Regions from separate parts of the Brevibacillus sp. HB1.3 genome, predicted to be linked through region 2. Evidence: riboswitches for the same ligand, from Rfam matches in the RefSeq annotation. Region 2 holds a riboswitch; each other region holds the start of a gene.
The links. A riboswitch is a leader RNA that binds a small molecule or an ion and turns the genes downstream of it on or off. The one in region 2 is predicted to bind S-adenosylmethionine.

Region 1 (7,270 bases), on a different contig from region 2:
GTATGGCTCTATGCTTTCGTACTACTGATTGCCGCTGGAGTAGGCTTGTTATGGCCAGCATCCAGTGAGAGCTTAGATAGCATGATATCGTTCATACTTGCCATCTTACTGTATGCGATGTTTGCCCAAATACCGTTTTTTCGTTTAAAAGAGGCATTATCGAATCGAAAGTTCATTTATGCACTGCTTGTTACGAATTACATAGCGATACCTATCCTTGTTTGGGGGTTGACCCATTTCCTTCCAAACGATCCAGCAATACGATTAGGTGTACTTCTCGTTTTGCTTACTCCCTGCATTGATTATGTTATCGTCTTTACACAACTTGGGAGAGGGAACGAGAAGCTTGTTCTGGTTTCAACCCCTATACTCTTTGTTACCCAAATGCTTTTATTACCTATTTATCTAGGGCTTTTTATGGGCAAGACATCGGCGGAAATTGTGAGTGTCGGACCGTTTTTCGAAGCATTTTTTGGTCTTATTGTTGCTCCACTGGTACTTGCTCTCCTTACGCAATGGTGGTCTAGACGCCAACCATACGGAGAACGTTTTCTTGATGCTACAGCATGGCTTCCTGTGCCTTTTATGGCACTAACCCTTTTTATTGTTGTTGCCTCTCAGATCTCTAAACTATATACTTCTTTTCATTTTATTAGCCAAGTGATTCCCGTTTATGTAGCCTTTATGGCCATAGCACCAATTCTTGCATGTATCGTTTCTCGTATATTCCGTTTAGATACTGGAGCAGGGCGGGCTCTTATCTTTAGTGCAGGAACCCGAAACTCTCTTGTCGTTCTTCCTTTTGCACTGGCGCTACCTGAACCTTTAAACGGGGTAGTGTCTGCTGTCATCGTCACGCAAACCATTGTAGAGCTGATTGGGGAACTATTCTATATTCGTCTTGTTCCACATGTACTTTTACGAGAGACGAAGGGAAATGCTGATTAAACGATCTACAAGGGTGGTGTCAACTTCATTGGTACCACCCCTTGTTCTAAATAACTATTCCAGCTCTGCTAGAAAGTAAGATCCTCCACCAATCGTATACTCGCTATTCGTCCCACTTCCTGCCAACCTCGCAAAAAACGGTCTTTGCCCGCGTTTTTTCCATGCAGTCTGTGCCATTCCCTCCTCAGTCGGTTGGCAAAGTACTACATTTCCACCCGGAAGTTCAAACGCTTGGCAGATAGCCCCCAGTTCTTTATCGTGGAATACTTCGCTCTTCTCCCACCCAAACCAGCTTTGCCAACGTGCTGTTGCTTCTTCCAGATCCGTCACGGCATACCCTACAGACTTGAGTTGGGCAGCACCGTTCGGATGTACGCCAATGATGCCGCGATTAGTCAAATCTTCTCTTCTCTCTGTATCGGTTTGCGACCATTCAATGAGAAAGGGTGGGAGAAGAGTACTCTCAGCATCTTCGAGGAACAACATCCGCCATCGAAGCGTCGTGCCATCCTCACGCGTACGACTTCCCGCAACAGGTCCCGTAACCTGCAAGCCTTGGCCTCGCAAGCGCTCTGCCCACGCATCCATCTCGTTGGTCCGAAGCGCAATCTGACCAAATCCTTCTCCCTTTGCCTCATCCTCGATGCATTGACGTATGAGCGGATTCTTTGATTGTCGAGCAAGCTCAGGGTGTTCAACCGCCAAAAACTCAACATAGGAAAGCCCGAAATAACTAAGGCTATTCCATGTCCCCCAAGACGCATGACGCCCTCCAGCTACCGCATGAAAACCCGCTTGGCAAAATTGCTCTGCTGCTTCCTGAGGAGTCCGATGTACAAAATGAACCAAATGATCAAAAGTTAATTGCACCTTTTTTCTCCCCTTTTTCGTATTACTTATAGGATATCAAAATTCATTTATGTAAGGATAGAAAGACAAGGGGGAAAAATGAACGAGAACAGATCAAGCCGGATACATGCTCGGCGCAAGCGCTCACGCAGAAAATGGGCACGTGTGGGAAAGAACACGCTCCTCTTTAGCGTGTTGGCCATCTTCGTCGTCGGAACCTACTACCTATTCCAAACTGCCATGGATAGAGAACATGCCAACCCGAACACCCAGCCTGCTCCTGATAATACCGCGAACCAAAAGTCTTCCGTGCAGCTCACCTTTGTCGGTGACATTATGATGTCAGGAAACGTTGAGAAAACCTTACTTATAAACAGCTATGACTACCCATACAAACATGTAAGCTCGCTCTTTTTGCAAGATGATATCACCATTGCCAATTTGGAGACGCCGATTACCGCCACAGGTGTTGCTGCTCAAAACAAGGAGTATGTTTACAAATCATCGCCACTTGCTGTTCCTGCCATGAAAAACGCTGGAATTGATGTGGTGAATCTGGCCAATAACCATTCCATGGACCAAGGTGTTCCGGGATTGCTGGATACCTTTGACGCTTTAGACGAAAACCGAATAAAATACGTCGGTGCCGGTAAGGATGCAAGCCGCGCCTATTCACCTGTTTTCCTAGAAAAGAACGGCATCAAGATCGCGATTCTCGGCTTCAGCAGGGTCATTCCCGAAACGAGCTGGTTTGCAGGGAATTCCCAACCAGGTATGGCCGCTTCCTATGATCCTACACTAGCAGTGAAAGCGATCCAGGATGCGAACAGCCAAGCGGATCTCGTGGTGGTGATTGCACACTGGGGCAAAGAACGCTCCGATTATCCTGTCGATCATCAAAAAGAGCTGTCTCGTGCCTACATCGATGCTGGTGCAGATTTGGTTATCGGCGGTCATCCCCACGTACTGCAAGGCTTTGAACGATACAACGACAAATGGATTGCATACAGTCTTGGCAATTTCATTTTCACACGATCAAATGAACCCAAGACTTGGGAAACGATGGTCCTGCAAGCAAACTGTACCAAGAGCGGTGATTGTGAGCTGACGATGCTTCCCTATCATGCAGAATTGGGACAGGCTGTACCCATGAATGAAAGCAACGGAGCTGCCCTGTTAAAGCGCATTGAATCCATTTCTGAGCATGTCGACATACAAAGTGACGGGCGTGTGCAGCCACGTGTAAAGGCAGTGGAGACTGCTCCCTGATAAAAGAAGCCGTTTACGCAGATTCAAGAATAGGGAAGCAGCGCACTTCTAAGCCAAAATCATTTTTCAATAAGGACTCATGCTGTTCACTGATTCCCGTCACAATCAACCCTGCGCGCAAGACGCCCCCCAAATCGAATTGAACTTTTAGTTTATGCACGTTCACTCCTGCCTGCTGAAGGAAATGCAAGACACGATCTGGCGTCGCAGTATGACATGAGCCCTCTAGATAACATAGGACGTGTTCTGCCGAATCCACCGTGCCTCCAGCTTTGTCAGCCGTTTTTTCTTTCCAGGTAGGATGCGGTGTGAATGGCTGTGTCAATAAATAGGCCAAATCCTCCACGACTGCACTTGCTGTTGGGAGCTCTCCTGCCCCTCTTCCTGTAAACAACAAGTCTCCCACGATGTTGCCGGATAGCTGGACAGCATTAAACGCATCGTGGATTTGCGCCAACGGATGGCTCAGCGGAAGCATGGTTGGTTCAACAGATAGGCGAATGCCTTTTTCGGCTTGATAAGCCTGCGCGATCAGCTTAATCCGGTACCCTAAGTCGCTTGCAATCCGAATGTGACCTGCAGACAAATCTGCAATTCCTTTGCGAACAACATCCGCTAAAGGCAGCGATTCCCCATAAACAAGCTGTGCCAGGATATACAATTTGTACATAGCATCAAAGCCTTCTACATCCGAACGAGGGTCTGCTTCCGCATAGCCCAGCTCCTGTGCTTGCTTGAGCACCTCCTGGTAGGAGAGCTGCTCTGCTTCCATTTTCGTCAAAATGAAGTTCGTTGTTCCGTTGAGAATACCGCGAACGCCTTGGATATCGTTCGTACGCAGGAACTGCCGGAGCACACTCAAGATCGGGATACCCCCAGCCACACTCGCTTCATAGGCAAGATGCACTTGATGCTGATTTGCCAAATCGACTAGCTCTGTTCCTTTTTTCGCCAGGAGTTCTTTGTTGGCGGTTACCACATGGCAGCCCTTTTCGATCAAAGCACGTACGTAGTCATAGGTAGGTTCTACACCGCCCATGACCTCCACCACAATATCCACATCGCTTCTCAATACATCCTCAAAATCTGTCGTCAGTAAAGCCGGGTCGACATGAACCGCCCGCTCTTTTTCCGAGTCACGCACCAATGCCTTGACGATCTCAATTCGTTTTCCCAGACGAGAAGCCAGCTTCTCCTGTTGTGAACGGATCGTTTTGATTACGCCCCCACCCACTGTCCCCAATCCCAATAATCCCACACGTACTACTTCTGCACTCATCCTTACCACCCCATACCCCGAATTTTAGATAAAAAGAAAAGCCATCTTCGATAAGAAGAAGGCTTGATAGCAGCTAATGCTCCCCCTCCTTATCTCCCAGGACGTATATGTCCTGCAGGAATTGGCACCTTGTCACAAAATATGCGTGACGGTTGCCGGGCTTCATCGGGCCAGTCCCTCCACCTCTCTGGATAAAGAAAATATGAAATTTAAAAAAACCTTCTTCGCTAAGAAGAAGGTTCATCTACTAATGGAGTAACCCGCTTCTTATCTTTCGAGACGAAACGTCTCGCAGGAATTGGCACCTTGTTGCAATATGCAACGGTTGCCGGGCTTCATCGGGCCAGACCCTCCACCTCTCTGGATAAGAACCATTTATGCTGTTGAGCTTTATTCTAAGAAATTCCAAGGCAAGCGTCAACAAAATTCTTTCTTTTCTGATTGCAAGCTGATCTGGCAAGGCTTTCAGTTGTGGGTGAACAGGCTTTCTACCTCTTCCATACTGCAGCAGGCACAATGAAATACGCCCTCCTGGCATTCCTCAGGCTGCTCTTTTTCCACAACATATCCGCACCATTGGCAAATAAAAAGTTGCATCATTGCTCGCCCTCCTCTTCTATTATTCTGCCCAAAATAAAAAGAGCATTTTCCGCTCGACCGTGACGATCGTTAGAAAATGCCAGAAAAGGAGGGGCATACTTGTCTACTGATTTTACCTTACCCGAAGTACCGTTCTTTCAAAATGCTAGTGTGGTGAGCTTCATGTCCAGCAATCACATAGACCAATGTCCTTGCAGATAGCTTGTTTCCGTTGGCAAGTCCTGTACGCAACCACGCTTCTGGCGAGATTCCTCGCACCTGCGCGATGGTGGAAGCTCGGGCAGCCTTATACTCTTCCAGTAAATCAGACAGGTCTCTTAGCTGAAAACACCCGTGTTCAACAAACGCATTCTCATCAAAACCGACGAGGGGTGTCTGATCTCCTCTTGCGATTCTCAGCAAGCGATAGCTCATGATGCGTTCTGCATCGATGAGATGACCCAAAACCTCTTTAACCGTCCATTTGCCTGGTGCATACCGATAATCAGCTTGCTCGGGCGCAAGGGACGAAAATAACGCGACGATCCTCTCTCCTTGCTGCGTGAGGATCGTTTGGAGCTCCCCCTCTGGTACAAGACCTACATAATAGTCAAAATAAGCAGCATATTCATCTCGCTCTGGTCGTCTGAGCATATGTTTCCCACTCCTCATCATTCGGTTTCGATAGACAAATTACTATGTAAGCCTTCAAACAATAGGACCCTTGCCGGGGCGGCATCCGTGCCGACCAGCTTGAGTGGTGCAGCTACCAGAAAATACTCGCCTGGCGGGACCTCTGCTAGCCGCAAGCCTTCCACGACAATGACTCCCGCTGCAAACAATTTTTTATGTGTGGGGTGACCTTCCTGGCTGCGTTCGATTCCAAGTGCATCGGTACCAATGCCCCGCAACCCCAGCTCACTTACATATTCCGCACCTTCTTCAGACAGAAAGATAAATTCAAAGGAGAACGCCTCTTCAAAAGAGTTTTTTGTTTTAAACAGGACAAAATCTCCTCGCACAAGATCGAAGCTCTCCAAGTCAGCGCGAGTGATCCTGTCCTCGACCGCTGTGAGATCGAGAACCTTGCAAGGGCCCACTAGCTTCTCCAAGGAAATACTTTCGAATGTATCGCCAGCATTCACCATATGCAGGGGAGCATCCACATGGGTACCCGTGTGGAGGTCCATGTCGATTCTCGATTCTGTTACATAACCGTTGGTGGCGGTCCGTATTTTCGGCTGCTTTTCCGGCTTGTTTTTATACACCGTCATTCCTTCGTACACGGTGGCGGTCACATCATACATTTTCATCCCAAACGCCCTCCCTTTTGCCTACTGTTTTTTTCGATCCGCTGGAAAAACAATCCCCATCTGCCTTCTCGCTTCATCCATGACCTGCATGGCCATTTTGGAAACTTCATGCGAATTCGTTGCAGATTGTCTGGCCCCGATCTTCGCCAAGTGTAGAAATTCTCTTATTTCATAATGCATGGTCTTCGGGGTCTGCGGCCTTGCTACTTGCTCGATTCGTCCGTCCCTGTAGCGAATGTCCACTTCTTTGAGATGGTTGATTCGATCGATCACCATCGTAGCGTCCTCCCCTTGAATTTCTGCTGGCTGATAGGAGGTCGTAATTTTCGAGAAGCTAACGATGGCATCCATCTCTCGATACTTCAACAACATACTGCCTTCTCCGTCCACTCCTGAATCAAGCACGATTCCTTCTGCTTTGATCACGTCTGGTCTGCCAAAAAGGATGAGTAACGGATAAAGACAATAAATACCGATGTCCATCAAGGCTCCGTTTGAAAAAGCAGGATCAAAAGCACGTAAAACCTTCCCTTCGCGGTAGGCGTCATAGCGCGAAGAATATTGGCAATTGCTAGCAATAAAACGTCGTACTTTTCCCAGCTTGTGCAGGTTGTCTTGTATCGCAAAAAAATTCGGCAACAGTGTAGATTTGACAGCCTCCATGAGCAGCACGTCATTTCTTTTCGCTGCCTGGATCATTTCTTCTACCTCAATCGCATTAGAAGCAAGTGGCTTTTCACACAATACGTGCAGCCCCGCGTCCATGCACTGGATCGCTTGTTCCGCGTGGCAGGAGTTGGGGCTTGCAATATAGACCGCGTCCATATTTTTGCTTGTAACCATTTCTTCTAGGCTGCTATAGGCGAATGGAGCATGGTACTTGTCAGCGATTTCCTTGGCGCGTTCGTTCGTACGTGAATAAACAGCCTGAAGAGAAAATCCTTCTACTTCTTGACCAGCCTGGATAAATTCCTCGGTGATCCAGTTCGTTCCGATTACGCCAAATCGCATCTCATCCGCTCCCTTTTCTTTT
Region 2 (7,270 bases):
CAGCTGATAGTTGATGAAGTCTTCTGCGAGTGCTTTGTTTTTCGAGCCTTTTACGATGTTAACCGTATTCATAACCGCATATCCGCCGCTTGCAGGTTGTACGAAAACAGCTTCTGGAACAGCGGCTTTGATGTCTTTGAAGTACATTTCCATGATCGGTCCTACGCCGATTTCTTCTTGTCCAAACATGTTCACGTATTCAGAGGTCTTATCGTAGAACTTCACGACACTTTTGTTGACTTCTTTCATTTTCGCGAAGGCTTGATCCTCGTTAAATTCCTTGCTGCCCGCGACCGCAGAAGCACTGTCGAGAACCATCGGACCAGTTGTGGACGTAATGCTTGGCAGTGTCAGCTTGCCTGTCAGCTCTGGGTTCCACAGATCTTTCCAATCCTTGATCTCAGTTTTTACGAGCTTTGGATTGTAGGCAATCCCGAATTGGCCAATCGTGTAAGCTGGACCGTACTCCTCGCCCAGTGGTGCTTTGGCGATGTCGTAGATTTGATCCAGGTTCGGGATGCGGCTGCGGTCGATTTTTTCAAATGCGCCACTCTCAATCCCTTGCTGTGCATAGTAGTCAGAGAGGTAGATCAAGTCTACATCGGAGCTTCCTTGGCGAACTTTGTTCAGACGCTCTGCGTTGTTCCCGATTTCCAGCACGATTTTCACGTTATGTTCTTTTTCAAACGGCTCGTATACTTCTTTGCGGAAAAAGTCTTCGGAGAAGCCCCATGTAGAGATGACCAGCTTTTGTGGCTCGCCCTTGGCTTCGCCGCCAGCTCCCCCCGCTTGTGGTTGACCATTGCTGCCACAGCCAGCGAGAGCCAGTGACATCATAGAAAAAGACAGGATTCCAGCAAGTAATTTCTTCATCGTAATTCTCCTCCAGTTGGGTTCATTTGATGACAAAATATGGTGATACAATAAAAAGAAAAGTACCCTTGATTAGAACGTATCATTCTAAACAAGAGCACTTTTCTTCGTAAACAAAGAGAAGTGACACCCGTTTTACGCAAAGTCTACGGTCTCCCCTTAAGATAGATCAAAAGAGAAAATCCGAACGATTGCGTCAGGTATTCAGTTCTGATTCAGCTAAAATAACATTCGTGATCGCCCACTGCGTAGGCGCATCATAGTCCCTGAGCACGGCTTCCAACGGCAACCCCATCTCTTCTTCCAGTCGTTCTCTCAGTCTCTTCTTATAAAGAAGGGACATGCGAAAATCGACTTCGAGCTTAAGGGCCGGTGCTTCTCCTTCCAACGCTTGTGAGCGCGGAGAGCGGCGATGCTTAGCTTGGAACGTAATCATTTGATTTTCAATCGTGACTCGGAGCAAAGTCGTTCCAAATCCGAACAACTCTTTTGCTATCTCATTATAGATGGCAGACAGCTTTTTTCTAGTTTCATTGGAGTCCACGAGAGTCATGTCATCACCTGCGATAGCTGGCATCGGGTTCATTCGCTCTCATTATACATATGATTTTTTCATTCTTCAATAGAATATTCGTATTTAGATCAATTTCACATTTTTCCACCAAGTCATTCGTTTGCAAAAACTGTTGACACCGAAAAAATCAGTCGTTATAATCCAACTATCCAAATAAGAATTAACAACAATGTTTGGAATGATAATTTCATAGCACATTCTCTTATGAAGAGAGGTTGAGGGACTGGCCCTATGACACCTCGGCAACCTATCGCAAACGATACGGTGCCAAATCCAGCGGAATTTATTCCGACAGATAAGAGAGGTATTGTTGCAGTGTGGTTACATACTTGCAGTTTTCGCCTCTTCTGTCGGAAGAGGCTTTTTTCTTTTCCATCTTACATCCAGAGAAAAGGGGTATTTTCATGAAAAAGACTGGTCTACTACTCACTACACTACTGCTCGCTGCATCGCTCGTAACGGCTTGCGGGGGTAAACAAGAAGCTGCGCCTGCTAACGGTGGCACTGCTGCTGAGCAAACCTCACTCAAAGTGGGTGTCACTGGCGGCCCACACGAAGAAATTCTCAACAAAGTAAAAGAAGTCGCCAAAGGCAAAGGACTCGATGTCGAAGTCGTCGTTTTCAACGATTACGTACAGCCGAACCAAGCTCTCGATAAAGGAAATCTCGATGTAAACAGCTTCCAAACCATCCCGTTCTTGGCGAAGTTTAATCAAGATCACAAAACAAAGATCGTCGAGGTCGGAAAAACCGTGACGTACCCGATGGGTCTGTACTCCACCAAGCATAAAAAAGTCGAGGACATCCCGGCTGGCGGCGTTGTCGGCATTCAAAACGACCCGACCAACCGAGCACGTGCCTTGCTGCTCTATCAGGCAGCGGGCTTGATTAAGCTCAAGGATGGCGTGGGTGACAACGCAACACCACTGGACATCGTGGAAAACCCGAAAAATTTGCAATTCAAAGAGCTGGAGGCTGCTTTCCTGGCACGCTCGCTGAGCAACGTAGAGGTTGCTTCGATTAATACGAACTTCGCAATGGAAGCTGGCTACTCCCCGAAAAAAGACGCGATCTTCGCTGAGACGGCTGACTCTCCATACGTAAATATCTTGGCAGTCAACGAAACCAACAAAGACAACCCCGCCGTCAAAAAGCTGGTGGACATCTACCGTTCGGAAGAAGTGAAAAAATTCATCGACGAACGCTTTGAAGGAGCTGTACTGCCGTCCTGGTAAGCTCGACGCCAGGAACATCAAGAACAACAAGGAGAACTCGTTATGATACAGCTAACCGATATTCATAAGTCGTATCAAGTAGGAAACAAGCAGGTAAAAGCATTGAAGGGCGTATCCCTGCAGGTGGAAAAAGGGCAAATCTACGGGGTGATCGGCTTTAGCGGAGCGGGGAAAAGTACCCTGCTCCGTACCATCAACCTGTTGGAGAAGCCGACCAGCGGTTCTGTGATCGTCAATGGCCAGAACATGCTGACCCTCAAGGAAAAAGAGCTGCGGCAAGCTCGCAAAAAGATCGGGATTATTTTTCAACACTTCAACCTGCTCTCTTCCTATAATGTCTTTGACAATGTGGCGGAAATCTTGCGGATGAATCGCGTCCCCAAAGATGTCATTAAGCGCAAGGTAGAAGACCTTCTCGGCTTGGTTGGCTTGTCTGATAAAGCAAACGCTTATCCTTCTCAGCTATCCGGTGGACAAAAGCAACGGGTGGGCATCGCTCGTGCACTTGCAACCGATCCGGAAATTCTGCTCTGTGACGAAGCGACTTCCGCTCTCGATCCGCAAACAACCGAATCCATTCTGGAGCTGTTGCTCGACATCAATCGAAAGTTTAACCTGACCATCGTGCTGATTACCCATGAAATGCAGGTCATTAAGAAAATCTGCGACCAAGTAGCCATCATGGAAAACGGCGTCGTCATCGAGCAAGGCTCTGTTCTGGATGTGTTCAGCAATCCGCAAGAGCAAACGACCCGTAATTTTATCAAAACGGTTTTTGACGATCAGGTACCACAGGAAATTTTGTCCAAGATAAAAGAGTCCGGACCCGTTTCCAAAATTGTTCGCGTTGCTTTTCTCGGAGATGCTGCTCTCGATCCTGTTCTTGGCACCTTGTCCGCACGCTTTCCGATTAGCACCAATCTGTTATACGGCTCAATTACGACCATTAAGGGAACGGCGCTCGGCATTTTGCTTTTGCACATTTCTGGTGAAGACCAGCCCATTCAAGATGGCATTCGCTTCTTGCGCGAATCCGTCTACCGCGTAGATATTGTGTCACCAGAGGAGGTGCGGAGCTAATGGAGCGTTTGATTGAAATGATTCCGGTATTCGGGCAATCCCTGCAAGAAACCGTCATCATGGTTGGGTTTTCCTTGTTCATTGCGACACTGATCGGGATTCCGCTCGGGATTTTGTTGGTCATCACACAGGCGAACCACCTTTTTCCGAACAAAATCATTTATCACACCTTGAATACGATCATCAACATTGTTCGTTCGTTGCCTTTTATTATCCTGATGGTTGCAATCATTCCTTTTACCGAGTTGATCGTGGGCACCTCGATTGGGATTGAAGGAGCCATTGTGCCGCTCATCGTCTATACGGCGCCTTACATCTCACGCCTGATGGAAACGGCCCTGCATGACGTAGATCGCGGCGTGATCGAAGCGTATCAAGCGATGGGCGCATCCCGGACACAGATTATTTTTCGGATCATGCTGCGTGAAGCACGGCCTGGCATTGTCCTCTGCCTGACTATCGCGACCATCGGTTTGATCGGTGCTACTGCTATGGCGGGCGCAGTTGGTGCCGGCGGACTGGGCGATCTCGCCTTGCGCTACGGCTACCAGCAATGGGACATCGAAGTCATGATCATTACCGTCATTATCCTCGTTGTCTTGGTCCAGCTCATTCAATCGTTGGGTAACTGGGCGGCCCGAAAACTGAAAAAGAGCGCGTAAATCGAAGAACCCCTGACGAAATCGCTTGTCAGGGGCTTTTTTGTAGGTATTTAGACTGACCGTGACTGAAAGCTCATTGGAATTCCGTTCGATATTCGTGTAGACTTATATATACAAGTCATTTTAATGAGAGGGGCTACTCAAATAACATGAAAAAACTCATCATGATGGTGGTTGCCGTAATGCTCGTACTCGCGCCGGCCGGAGGATTCATTGATCATGCCGATGCGAAAGGCTATAAGTCCGGGAAAAAATCTTTTAACTCTAATACGACACCTACCAATACACAAACACCCAACAAAGCCGATTCAAATGTAAACGCATCAACCAATAAAGGTACGACAACAACTCCTGCTGCTACCGCAAGCAAAAGCGGCGGATTTATGAAAGGTCTCATGATTGGTGGTCTGGCTGGTTTGCTGTTCGGATCCCTATTCGGTGACATGGGTATGCTGGGCTCCATCCTTGGCTTCATGATCAACCTGATGGCGATCCTCGCAGTGATTATCCTGATCCGCAAAGCGTTCGTCTACTTCAAAAACAAGCGTGAGAAAGAACAGGAACTGAACGCATGGAAAAGATAACTTTTTCTGAACAAGATATCATTAACGCGATTTGCATTCATGCAGCTTTCAAAAAGCAGTTGAAGCCACAAGACATCTCCGTCGAGCTGATGTGGGACGAGGAGTATGGCTTCTCTGCTGAAGTACACTGGATGGATCGCCAACAAATCTTCGTCGAGATTAACATGATTGAAGCGATTCGCTACTACCTGGAGATCCAGATGCAGCGCAACCCTTATTCCGCCGGTATCGAGCTGGTATTGGACGACGAAGAAGGGATCATCGCTCATATCACCTACTAACAACGGATAATCATTTGTTAACCCAAGGCCAATTTGTTCACACATGTGAGCAGGTTGGCTTTTTCATATTGAATTTGACCTCATTCCGTTATATACTTTACCTTAGTGAAAATGATTATCATTGTCTTTGTTTACTCATACATGTACATACTTTCCTAAAAAGGAGTTGGCCCATTGTGGAGCGCTTATACACGCAAAAGCTGGACATCGGATACGGTGAGCTTTCCATTGTCAAAGACTTGAACATCAGCATTCCTTCTGGAAAAATCACTGCCTTGGTCGGTGCAAATGGTTCCGGTAAATCGACGATCCTCAAAACTCTCGCGCGGATTATGAAACCAACCGGCGGACAAGTATTTTTGGACGGAAAGTCGATCCATCAGCAATCGACCAAGGAAGTCGCCAAGCAACTCGCGATTTTGCCGCAAAACCCAACCGCACCCGATGGCTTGACCGTGTCTGAGCTCGTTACCTATGGCCGCTTCCCTCATCAAAAAGGCTTCGGCTCTTTGACCAAGGAAGACAAGGAGATCATAAACTGGGCTATCTCCATGACCGGCATGGCGGATTTCCATGATCGTCCGGTTGACCAGCTATCCGGCGGTCAGCGCCAGCGCGCCTGGATTGCGATGGCACTGGCGCAAGGAACAGACATCCTGTTCCTTGATGAGCCTACGACCTTCCTGGATATGGCTCACCAGCTGGAGGTTCTCAAGCTCCTGCAAAAGCTGAATGACGAAGAAAATCGTACGATCGTCATGGTCGTCCACGATTTGAACCATGCAACCCGTTATGCACAACACATGGTTGCCATCTCTCGCGGTACCGTTGTTGCTGAAGGAAGCCCTGCTGAAGTCATGACGCCTGAGATGCTGCGCAAGGTATTCAACATCGAAGCAGACATCCTGATTGATCCTCGCACGGGTGTACCGCTCTGCCTCCCATATGAGCTGTGTCATGCTGTGGATCAAAAACAAGCGAACGAAAACACAACCCAACCCGTTTACACGGAAGAGCGCAAGCTGGTTGGAGCCAGATAACCATTAGATGCCGCTAGCAAAAAGCCGGTTTTCACCACGTTTTACGGTGTAACCGGCTTTTTGCTATACCGACTATTTATCTTTCCTCGTTACAGCAGCCGGCGTTTCCTCTGGTATCGACATGGCACTCCAACTAGTTGCATGGGAATTGGGAGAGTATATGGGCAAAGGAGAATACGATCCCCAGCCACCGTTTGACTCGGGGTCACCAAAGAAGGCACCTGCTTTATTGGTTGAACAAATCAGAGGGATGTTACAGGAGTTTGCCAATCGGGAGCCCCTTGTATAAATGAATCAGCACGTTCTAAAAAATGAAAAAGCGACAGCCCCGGGATTATCTTACTCCCTTGAGCTGTCGCCTTGCCTTTCTAACCTCTTACCACTTCACTTCTTTCAGAACTTCTTCTGCCATGCCAGCGGTGGATTCCAATCCGCCACCAGACAAGTACCAGTTGCTAGAATCCAGGTAAATGATGTTGCCAGTTTTAAATGCTTTCGTGTTCTTAATCAGGTCGTTTTCTACCGTTTGCTGTGTAGAAGTAGACACTTCTTTATTCTTGGAAATCGCGTTACCACGATCAATTACGAACAGGTAGTCTGGATCTTTTTCTGCGATATATTCAAAGGAAACGCTTTGACCATGATTTTCTACGGAAATGTTTTTGTCTACAGGCGTAAATCCAAATTCACCGTGCAGGATACCAAAACGGGAACCAGCGCCATAAGCGTTCAGCTTGCCTTCGTTAACCATCACGATCAGAGCAGTTTTGCCGCTTGCCGTTGCTTTTGCATTCAATTCTTTGATAGATGCATCGATTTTGCCCAGCTCTTCTTCTACTTGCGCTTCTTTACCGAAGATGGTACCCAATGTTTTCATGTTCTCTTTGAAAGATTCCATGTACTTCGCATTGTCTACACCCATGAAGATGGTTGGAGCAATT
Region 3 (7,270 bases), on a different contig from region 2:
ACGATCTACCGAGTATGCCAATGCTTTACGAATTTTCACATTGCTGAGCGGCCCTTTTGTGGTATTCATCTTGTACCAGTACATCGTCGCTTTTGGATGAACAACGAGTTTTCCCCCGTCTTTTAGTGACGGAATCGCATCTGTGGGAAGTCCACCGAGTGGCTGGCCTGCCCAATCCAGCTCACCATTCTCGAACATGGACAGTGCTGTATTATCATCCTCGATCATCGCAAACTCAATGCGATCGAGCTTTACTACGTCTTTATCCCAGTAGTTCTCATTCTTTTCAAGCACGATTTTGCTCTTGTGCTCCCACGCTGTCATCTTAAATGGACCGTTGCTTACGTGCGTGGCCGCTTCGTTTGCCCATTTTGGATTAGCCTCCACTACTTTTTGGTTAACCGGGTAGTACGTGTAGAAAGCCGTCAGCTCCAGGAAGTAAGGCGTTGGATTCTCAAGCGTGACTTCCAGTGTTTTGTCATCGATTGCCCTCGCACCGAGTTCGTCAGGGTTCACCTTGCCTTCGTGAATCGGCTTCGCATTTTTAATGTAGTACAGCTGATAAGCATACTCGGCACCAAAGGTCTTGCCGAGTGCACGCTTCCATGCATACACGAAGTCATGGGCAGTTACCGGGTCTCCATTGCTCCACTTGGAGTCGCGGAGCGTGAACGTATACACCAGTTTGTCATCTGAGAGCTTCACATCAGATGCTACTGAATTCACTGGCTTTGCGTTTGAATCGAAGCGCGTCAAGCCATCAAAAGTAGCACGAATGATCGCTCCCGAAGTGGCATCCTTCGCAAGACCAGGGTCCGCTGTCGATGGCTCACTCACAATGTTCGCCCGAAATACCTGCGACTTTGCATTTGCAGGATTTTCAGCGGGTGCTGCATTTCCCTCTACTGGAGGGGTTGTCGTCGATGGCGTACTCGTGGAGCATCCAGCTAACACGCTTCCAGCGACCAGCATCGCACCAAGAAACAACTTGAGATTTCGTTTCATCAGAAAATTCCCCCTTATCTGTATTTTTCTGTTTCAAACACAATATACGCGACCGGAATTGGGTTGAAAACGGGGTTAGTATAGATTTAATTTAATTTTATGAAAATTCACTATATTATAAACAAAAGTAAAACCCAACCAGCTTTTCGGCCAGTTGGGTTTTTGTTGATCGATCAATAATTTCTTACATTAGAACGCTGGAATAATCGCACCTTTGTATTCATCTTCAATGAACTTTTTCACTTCAGGTGAGTTCAGTTCTTTTGCCAGCTTTTGCATAGCTTCGGAATCCTTGTTGTCAGGACGAGCTACCAAGAAGTTTGCGTATGGCGTATCTTTATCCTCAATAAACAGAGCGTCTTTGGTTGGAACAAGCTTTGCTTGCAGCGCGTAGTTCGTGTTGATCAGCGCCAAATCTACTTCTTCCAGAACACGCGGCAGCATTGCTGCTTCTACTTCTTTTAATTTCAGGTTTTTCTTGTTCTCAACAACATCTTTCACTGTACCGCTGATGCCAGCGCCTTCTTTCAGCTTGATCAAACCGTTTTTCTCCAAGAGTGCGAGTGCACGACCGCTGTTTGTCGCGTCGTTTGGCAGCGCGATTGTTGCGCCATCAGCTAATTCATCTACAGATTTTATTTTTTTGCTGTAAGCGCCGAATGGCTCGATGTGTACAGCCACTACTGGCACCAGGTTCATGTTTTGTCCTTTATTGAAGTCTTCCAGGTAAGGCTTGTGCTGGAAGAAGTTTGCGTCGAGTTGTTTCTCGTTCACTTGAACGTTAGGTTGTACGTAATCAGTGAACTCTTGAACTTCCAAGTTCACGCCTTGTTCTTTCAGTTTTGGTTGAATGAACTTCAAGATTGCTGCATGTGGAACGGGAGAAGCGCCTACCTTCAATGTTACTTCCTGTTTTCCGCCTTGTGCGCCGCCTTCAGCTGGAGCAGGTGCTGTTTCGGTTTTGCCTCCGCAAGCTGCCAAAGAAAATGCCAACACAGTAGAAAGTACAGATACGACTAGCTTTTTCATGAATGATTTCCCCCTTGCATGTATTTCGTTTTATTTTTTGTCAATCTATATGGAAAGATCCTATTTACGGCTGAATTTCAGAACCAGACGGTCCCCCAGCGATTGTAAGATCTGTACCATCACCAGCAAAATAACAACAGTCACAACCATAACATCGGTTTGGAAACGCTGATAACCGTATCGGATCGCCAAGTCACCCAAACCACCACCGCCAATTACCCCGGACATTGCCGTGTAGGAGACCAGCGTTACCGTCGTGATCGTAATACCCGCGATCAGACCGGATCTAGACTCTGGTAAAAGGACATTCCAGACAATCTGCCAATTGGAAGCACCCATAGATTGTGCAGCCTCAATCACGCCCTTATCAATCTCACGCAGGGAGGTTTCCACCAAACGTGCAAAAAACGGAGCGGCACCAAATACGAGCGGCGGAATGGCACCCAGTACCCCGAGTGAAGTCCCTACGATCATTTTCGTTACTGGAATCAGCAAGATCATCAGAATGATAAATGGTACCGAGCGCAATACGTTGACAACGAATGATGCAATCGTATAAAAAGTGCGGTTTTGCAAAAGCTGTCCGCGAGAAGTCAAAAACAGAATGATGCCCAACGGCAAACCAATCAGGACGGTAAACAGAGTGGAGAAGCCAAGCATCGTGAGCGTGTCCATCGTACCTTCGCCGATTTCAGCCCAATCCACATTTTCGAATGTCCAGTCCATTTATATCACCTCTACTTCCAAGCCACGTTGGCGCAGCGTCTCGATGGTCTTTTGATTCTGTGCGACATCGCCTTCCAGCTCGATCACTAACTGACCATACGGCGTATCTTTCATGCGAGAAATCGTTCCCTGCAAAATACTGAACACCGTACCAGTCTCTTGCATCGTTTGGAAAAGGATCGGCTGGTACGTTTTTTCTCCGAGGAAGGTGACACGAGCAATCGTGCGGTTCCCCGAAGCCTTTTCGTGCTCGACCGCTTCGCGCAGCTCTGTAGAATCGGCTACTTGCTCCACGAATTCTTGTGTCGTCGGATGCTTTGGACGAAGGAATACATCCAGTACGTTACCTGACTCGACGATTTTTCCTCCATCAATCACGCCGACACGATCACAAATGGAGCGAATGACGTGCATCTCGTGGGTAATCAACACAATGGTCAAGCCCAGCTTGCGGTTGATGTCCAAGAGCAGTGCCAGAATGGAGTTCGTCGTTTGCGGATCGAGAGCTGATGTCGCTTCGTCGCAGAGCAGCACTTTTGGATCATTCGCGAGCGCACGGGCAATCCCGACACGCTGCTTCTGTCCGCCAGACAGCTGAGACGGATATTTGTCCTTATGTGCCTCCAAGCCAACCAGCTTCAGCAGCTCGTTTACTTTCTTATCAATCTCTGCCTTCGAACGCTTTGCCAGCTTGAGCGGAAAAGCAACATTTTCGCCGACCGTTGAAGAAGACAGCAAGTTGAAATGCTGAAAAATCATGCCGATTGAGCGGCGCTTTTCTTGCAGCTTCCCTTCATCCAGCTTCGTCAAATCGACGCCGTCCACAATAACTTCCCCCGAAGTTGGGCGCTCTAGCAAATTGATGCACCGGATCAACGTACTTTTCCCTGCACCAGAGTGTCCGATAATCCCGTATATTTCGCCTTGCTCTATGGAAAGGTCGATCCCCGTTAACGCTGGGATGGTTTTACCCTGTACTTGATAGCTTTTATGCAAATGACGCAGTTGGATCAACGCATCCACCTCCCGACCATAATCTTGATAAAAATATAAAAACCCCTTTTTCACAAACGAAAAAGGGGCTGCAACGCAATGTATACGTTCGCATCCACCCTTCTCATCTGTACAAGATCCAAAAATCCTGTAGGAATTGGCACCGCGACGTTCATTCGAAAATGAACCGGCTGCCGGGCTTCATAGGGCCTGTCCCTCCGCCTCTCTTGATAAGAAAGATATCTACGTATATTATGTTCGTTTTTTCTATTTCTTGATGATACAAAACGGATTATATCCTTTTTGAAAATATCACGTCAATAGTAATAGCAGGAAAAGTTTTTTTAATCCATGACGCCGTTGCGGATGATGGTTGACTTTATGTGAAAGCGAAATGTCGCGTCTTTGAACATCTTTCTCCATTCAGCCTGCGTCATATTTGCCTTGCCCCTTCTATTTGAGCGATACACGATCCCGAAACCAGCGGGATCGACATTGAGGTCCTGCAATTTGTGGACTACTTTCTGCAGTTCTTTTCCGAGCTCTTCTTCCAGTGCATGTTCCATGATTTTCATCAACCTGGCATTCTCTAGCTTCAGCGGGAGGGTTAATTCCAAAATCCGCGCATTTAATCGGATGTGAATATCAAAGATCAGGGGAGATACTTGGGTCAGCTCGATTTTTGAATGGCTGGAAATCGTATCAAAGACAAGCTGCACACGGTCTTTTTTACTTCCGCGATTCTTGGGTACCTCGCCAAAAATATGAGCAGGGACAGAAGTATCGTAGCTGCCAATCCTGAATTTTCCATGCATGAGCTTGATTAAAAAGGCTTCCTTAGGTGTGATCCACCCTACATAACGATCCCCTTGAAACAATGCGATCCCCTTGATTTGCAGCTCATTTCCTTTTTTTGTAATGAACGGCATGATCGGGTCGATTCCTTTGTCATAATAAGACCGAAAAAACTCATGCATAGTGGAAGACGGAATTTTTTCCCCCTCAATATTTTGCTCAATCATACGGTATAAATAGATTCCGATATTCCCTTCTTCCGAATAGCGATGCGTTAACATATCATATGTTTCGCCTTCAAATAAGCAAAGATAAACTCTGCTGGAAATAGAGGAATCCCGATACAACGTGTCAACGATACTACCAAGTCCACGCTTTGCCAATTTTTCATTGTAGAGTGCGACACGAATTTGCCCACCCAATACTCTTTTATCTGATTGTAAATTTATCCGATCCCGAATTCCCTTGCTGGTTTCACCGGTGGCCGAAAAAACCTGTATCTTTTCTTTCGCCTCTGGATTAATGGAAGGCATGATTGCTGTCCCCCGAACGTCCCCATCCTTTAACAGATCATAGCCGACAGCCGTGGCAAGTCCTGTCTCATCAAAAATTTGCCGATCTGAACAGCCTGCCAGGACAAGGACACATGAACACCACAACGCCAAAAGACGCTTGGGCAGCATCAGGCACTCTCTCCTTTGCTGGTTGGTTTCACCCTTTGCTTTCGTTGCTTCAGCCAGACCATCAGGTACAAAAAATAGGGGTACACGTAAATAATGTACAGAGTTATATGCGAGTAAATAGTCGTCATCCGACTCATCTGCTGTCTGGAAAGCAACAACAAGGAGGCTACATAGATCACGGGTATAATCCAATACAATGAATGACGTAGATTAAATCCGAACAAGCGCTTGAGACCTCGGGCAGAAGCCCACAAATACAGCATAATATTCGGCAAGATCACGAGAAGCCATAACGAAATGACAACCAGTTCAAACCTTTCCAGAATAGGGAGGTACACCATCTTTTGCATATTGAGTGTCGCCCAGATCGTTCTCATGAGCTGACCCTGACTAAAAAAGACCAGCGCCACAATCATGACAAGCAAATAGATCAGATACGTCACCAGCACCCCCAACTGTACACTTTTGTGTACCTTCTCTTTATTTTGTACATATGGATAGGCAACGTAGAGGATCTCAAAGCCGGCACTGGTCAAAGACATGGCAATCATTCCATTGAAAAGGTTCTCCAGGCTGGTATCCATGACAGGAAATAAATACTCCCACCTGGCAAATTTCAAGGGGAAATATAACTCAAATATCATCCATATCGTGACCATAAAGGAAAAAAACGCAAAGCCTGCTATGACTCTTATCCCCCCTACGACTGTGTAAAACGCTAGAAACAGGATGATTCCTGACAGAACCCACGTTGGTAAATTCGGGAACATCCAGGTTTGGACAACTTCAATGTAGGTACGTAAAATGACTCCAGCCGACACAAAAAAATAGGTCAAATAAATGATACTTATGCCTGTTCCCAGCCACTTTCCAAACACATCTTCCTGAATTCCGTAAATATCGGCTGAGGGGTATTTTTGCAAGGTCTTGTAAATGGTCATCACTGTAAGATGAGTAAGTAAGGCTGCGAGTATGACAGATATCCAAGCATCATGCCCCGCCTCCTTGGCAATGATTCGTTGGAAGCCCAAAATGCCCATCCCTATCTGCGTGCTATGCACAAGAACCCCTGTGAGAAACGCCGTTATCGTATTGCCCTTACTTACATCGATGTTGATTTTCATAGCCGCCTCGCTTACTCGTCAATGTCTTTCTTCTCTTTGGCTCTACCCCTGTCAAAGCGCGATATTCGTTTTGGGTTAAAAAACTTGAGACGTTCCGAAAGGGAGGATAAGGGAGCGCGTATAAAGCCATCCTTCCAATCTGAAAATCGCACGGGATAAATCGGGTACATATAAGGACGCCCCAGACTGGTCTGGCGAAGCAAGTGACTGGCTAAATAACTAAATCCGACTACAATCCCTAATGCACCCAGCGCACCTGCCAGAAATATCATCGGAAAACGAACCACCCGGATCGTAGAACCGATCATATAGCTAGGCGCGATAAAGGATGACAAAGCCCCCAGGGCAACGATAATAATCAAGATATTGCTTGTGAATCCGGCCTGAACGATAGCTTGTCCGATAACAATACCGCCCACAATCCCAATCGTCTGACCGACCTTGGTCGGCAGTCTCGCTCCCGCTTCCCGCAAAAGTTCAATGATCAGCTCCATCAAGAGGGCCTCCCACAACGGCGGGAACGGTACCCGAGAGCGTGATTGCGCGAGCGAAAGCAAAAGGTCAGCTGGAACCATCTCGTAATGATAGGTCAGGGCTGCCACATAGATCGGCGTGAGGATTAGGGACAAAATCATGGCAAAAATGCGCATGAGCCTGTTGAAGGTAGCAAGACTCCAACGCAAGTAATAGTCATCTGGCGACTGAAAAAATTGCAACAGGGTGGTAGGCCCGAGCAGAGCAAACGGGCTCCCCTCCACGAGTATGGCAATCTGCCCTTGTCGCAAACCATGTATAGCACGGTCTGGACGCTCTGTTTGCTGAAGAGTAGGAAATAATGATTTCTCATTGTCCGCGATATGCTGAGCCAGTATGGTGGAATCGAGACTGGTATCTAATTCCAGATCATTGATCCGT

Region 1: it holds a riboswitch for S-adenosylmethionine, as region 2 does, so the genes downstream of both, HPY31_RS09025 (homoserine dehydrogenase) here and HPY31_RS06480 (MetQ/NlpA family ABC transporter substrate-binding protein) in region 2, are expected to answer to the same signal.
Region 3: it holds a riboswitch for S-adenosylmethionine, as region 2 does, so the genes downstream of both, HPY31_RS24265 (methionine ABC transporter ATP-binding protein) here and HPY31_RS06480 (MetQ/NlpA family ABC transporter substrate-binding protein) in region 2, are expected to answer to the same signal.

What each region holds. Positions count from the first base shown of each region.
Region 1 covers NZ_JABMIT010000003.1:294,519-301,788, reverse strand. Annotated here, with positions in the region: gene HPY31_RS09040 (arsenic resistance protein) at 1-948, shown strand, start outside; gene HPY31_RS09035 (VOC family protein) at 1,003-1,818, opposite strand; gene HPY31_RS09030 (CapA family protein) at 1,897-3,066, shown strand; gene HPY31_RS09025 (homoserine dehydrogenase) at 3,080-4,345, opposite strand; SAM riboswitch class I at 4,432-4,543, opposite strand; SAM riboswitch class I at 4,610-4,716, opposite strand; gene HPY31_RS29005 (hypothetical protein) at 4,811-4,945, opposite strand; gene HPY31_RS09020 (DinB family protein) at 5,063-5,578, opposite strand; gene HPY31_RS09015 (cyclase family protein) at 5,596-6,237, opposite strand; gene HPY31_RS09010 (Gfo/Idh/MocA family protein) at 6,259-7,248, opposite strand.
Region 2 covers NZ_JABMIT010000002.1:394,952-402,221, forward strand. Annotated here, with positions in the region: gene HPY31_RS06470 (ABC transporter substrate-binding protein) at 1-873, opposite strand, end outside; gene HPY31_RS06475 (hypothetical protein) at 1,070-1,426, opposite strand; SAM riboswitch class I at 1,647-1,749, shown strand; gene HPY31_RS06480 (MetQ/NlpA family ABC transporter substrate-binding protein) at 1,852-2,682, shown strand; gene HPY31_RS06485 (methionine ABC transporter ATP-binding protein) at 2,725-3,762, shown strand; gene HPY31_RS06490 (methionine ABC transporter permease) at 3,762-4,424, shown strand; gene HPY31_RS06495 (hypothetical protein) at 4,574-5,008, shown strand; gene HPY31_RS06500 (YxcD family protein) at 4,996-5,289, shown strand; gene HPY31_RS06505 (ABC transporter ATP-binding protein) at 5,466-6,329, shown strand; partial or broken gene HPY31_RS06510 (DJ-1/PfpI family protein) at 6,415-6,618, shown strand; gene HPY31_RS06515 (siderophore ABC transporter substrate-binding protein) at 6,706-7,270, opposite strand, start outside.
Region 3 covers NZ_JABMIT010000013.1:57,268-64,537, forward strand. Annotated here, with positions in the region: gene HPY31_RS24250 (peptide ABC transporter substrate-binding protein) at 1-1,005, opposite strand, end outside; gene HPY31_RS24255 (MetQ/NlpA family ABC transporter substrate-binding protein) at 1,195-2,034, opposite strand; gene HPY31_RS24260 (methionine ABC transporter permease) at 2,095-2,760, opposite strand; gene HPY31_RS24265 (methionine ABC transporter ATP-binding protein) at 2,761-3,774, opposite strand; SAM riboswitch class I at 3,875-3,990, opposite strand; gene HPY31_RS24270 (Ger(x)C family spore germination protein) at 4,098-5,231, opposite strand; gene HPY31_RS24275 (GerAB/ArcD/ProY family transporter) at 5,231-6,355, opposite strand; gene HPY31_RS24280 (spore germination protein) at 6,367-7,270, opposite strand, start outside.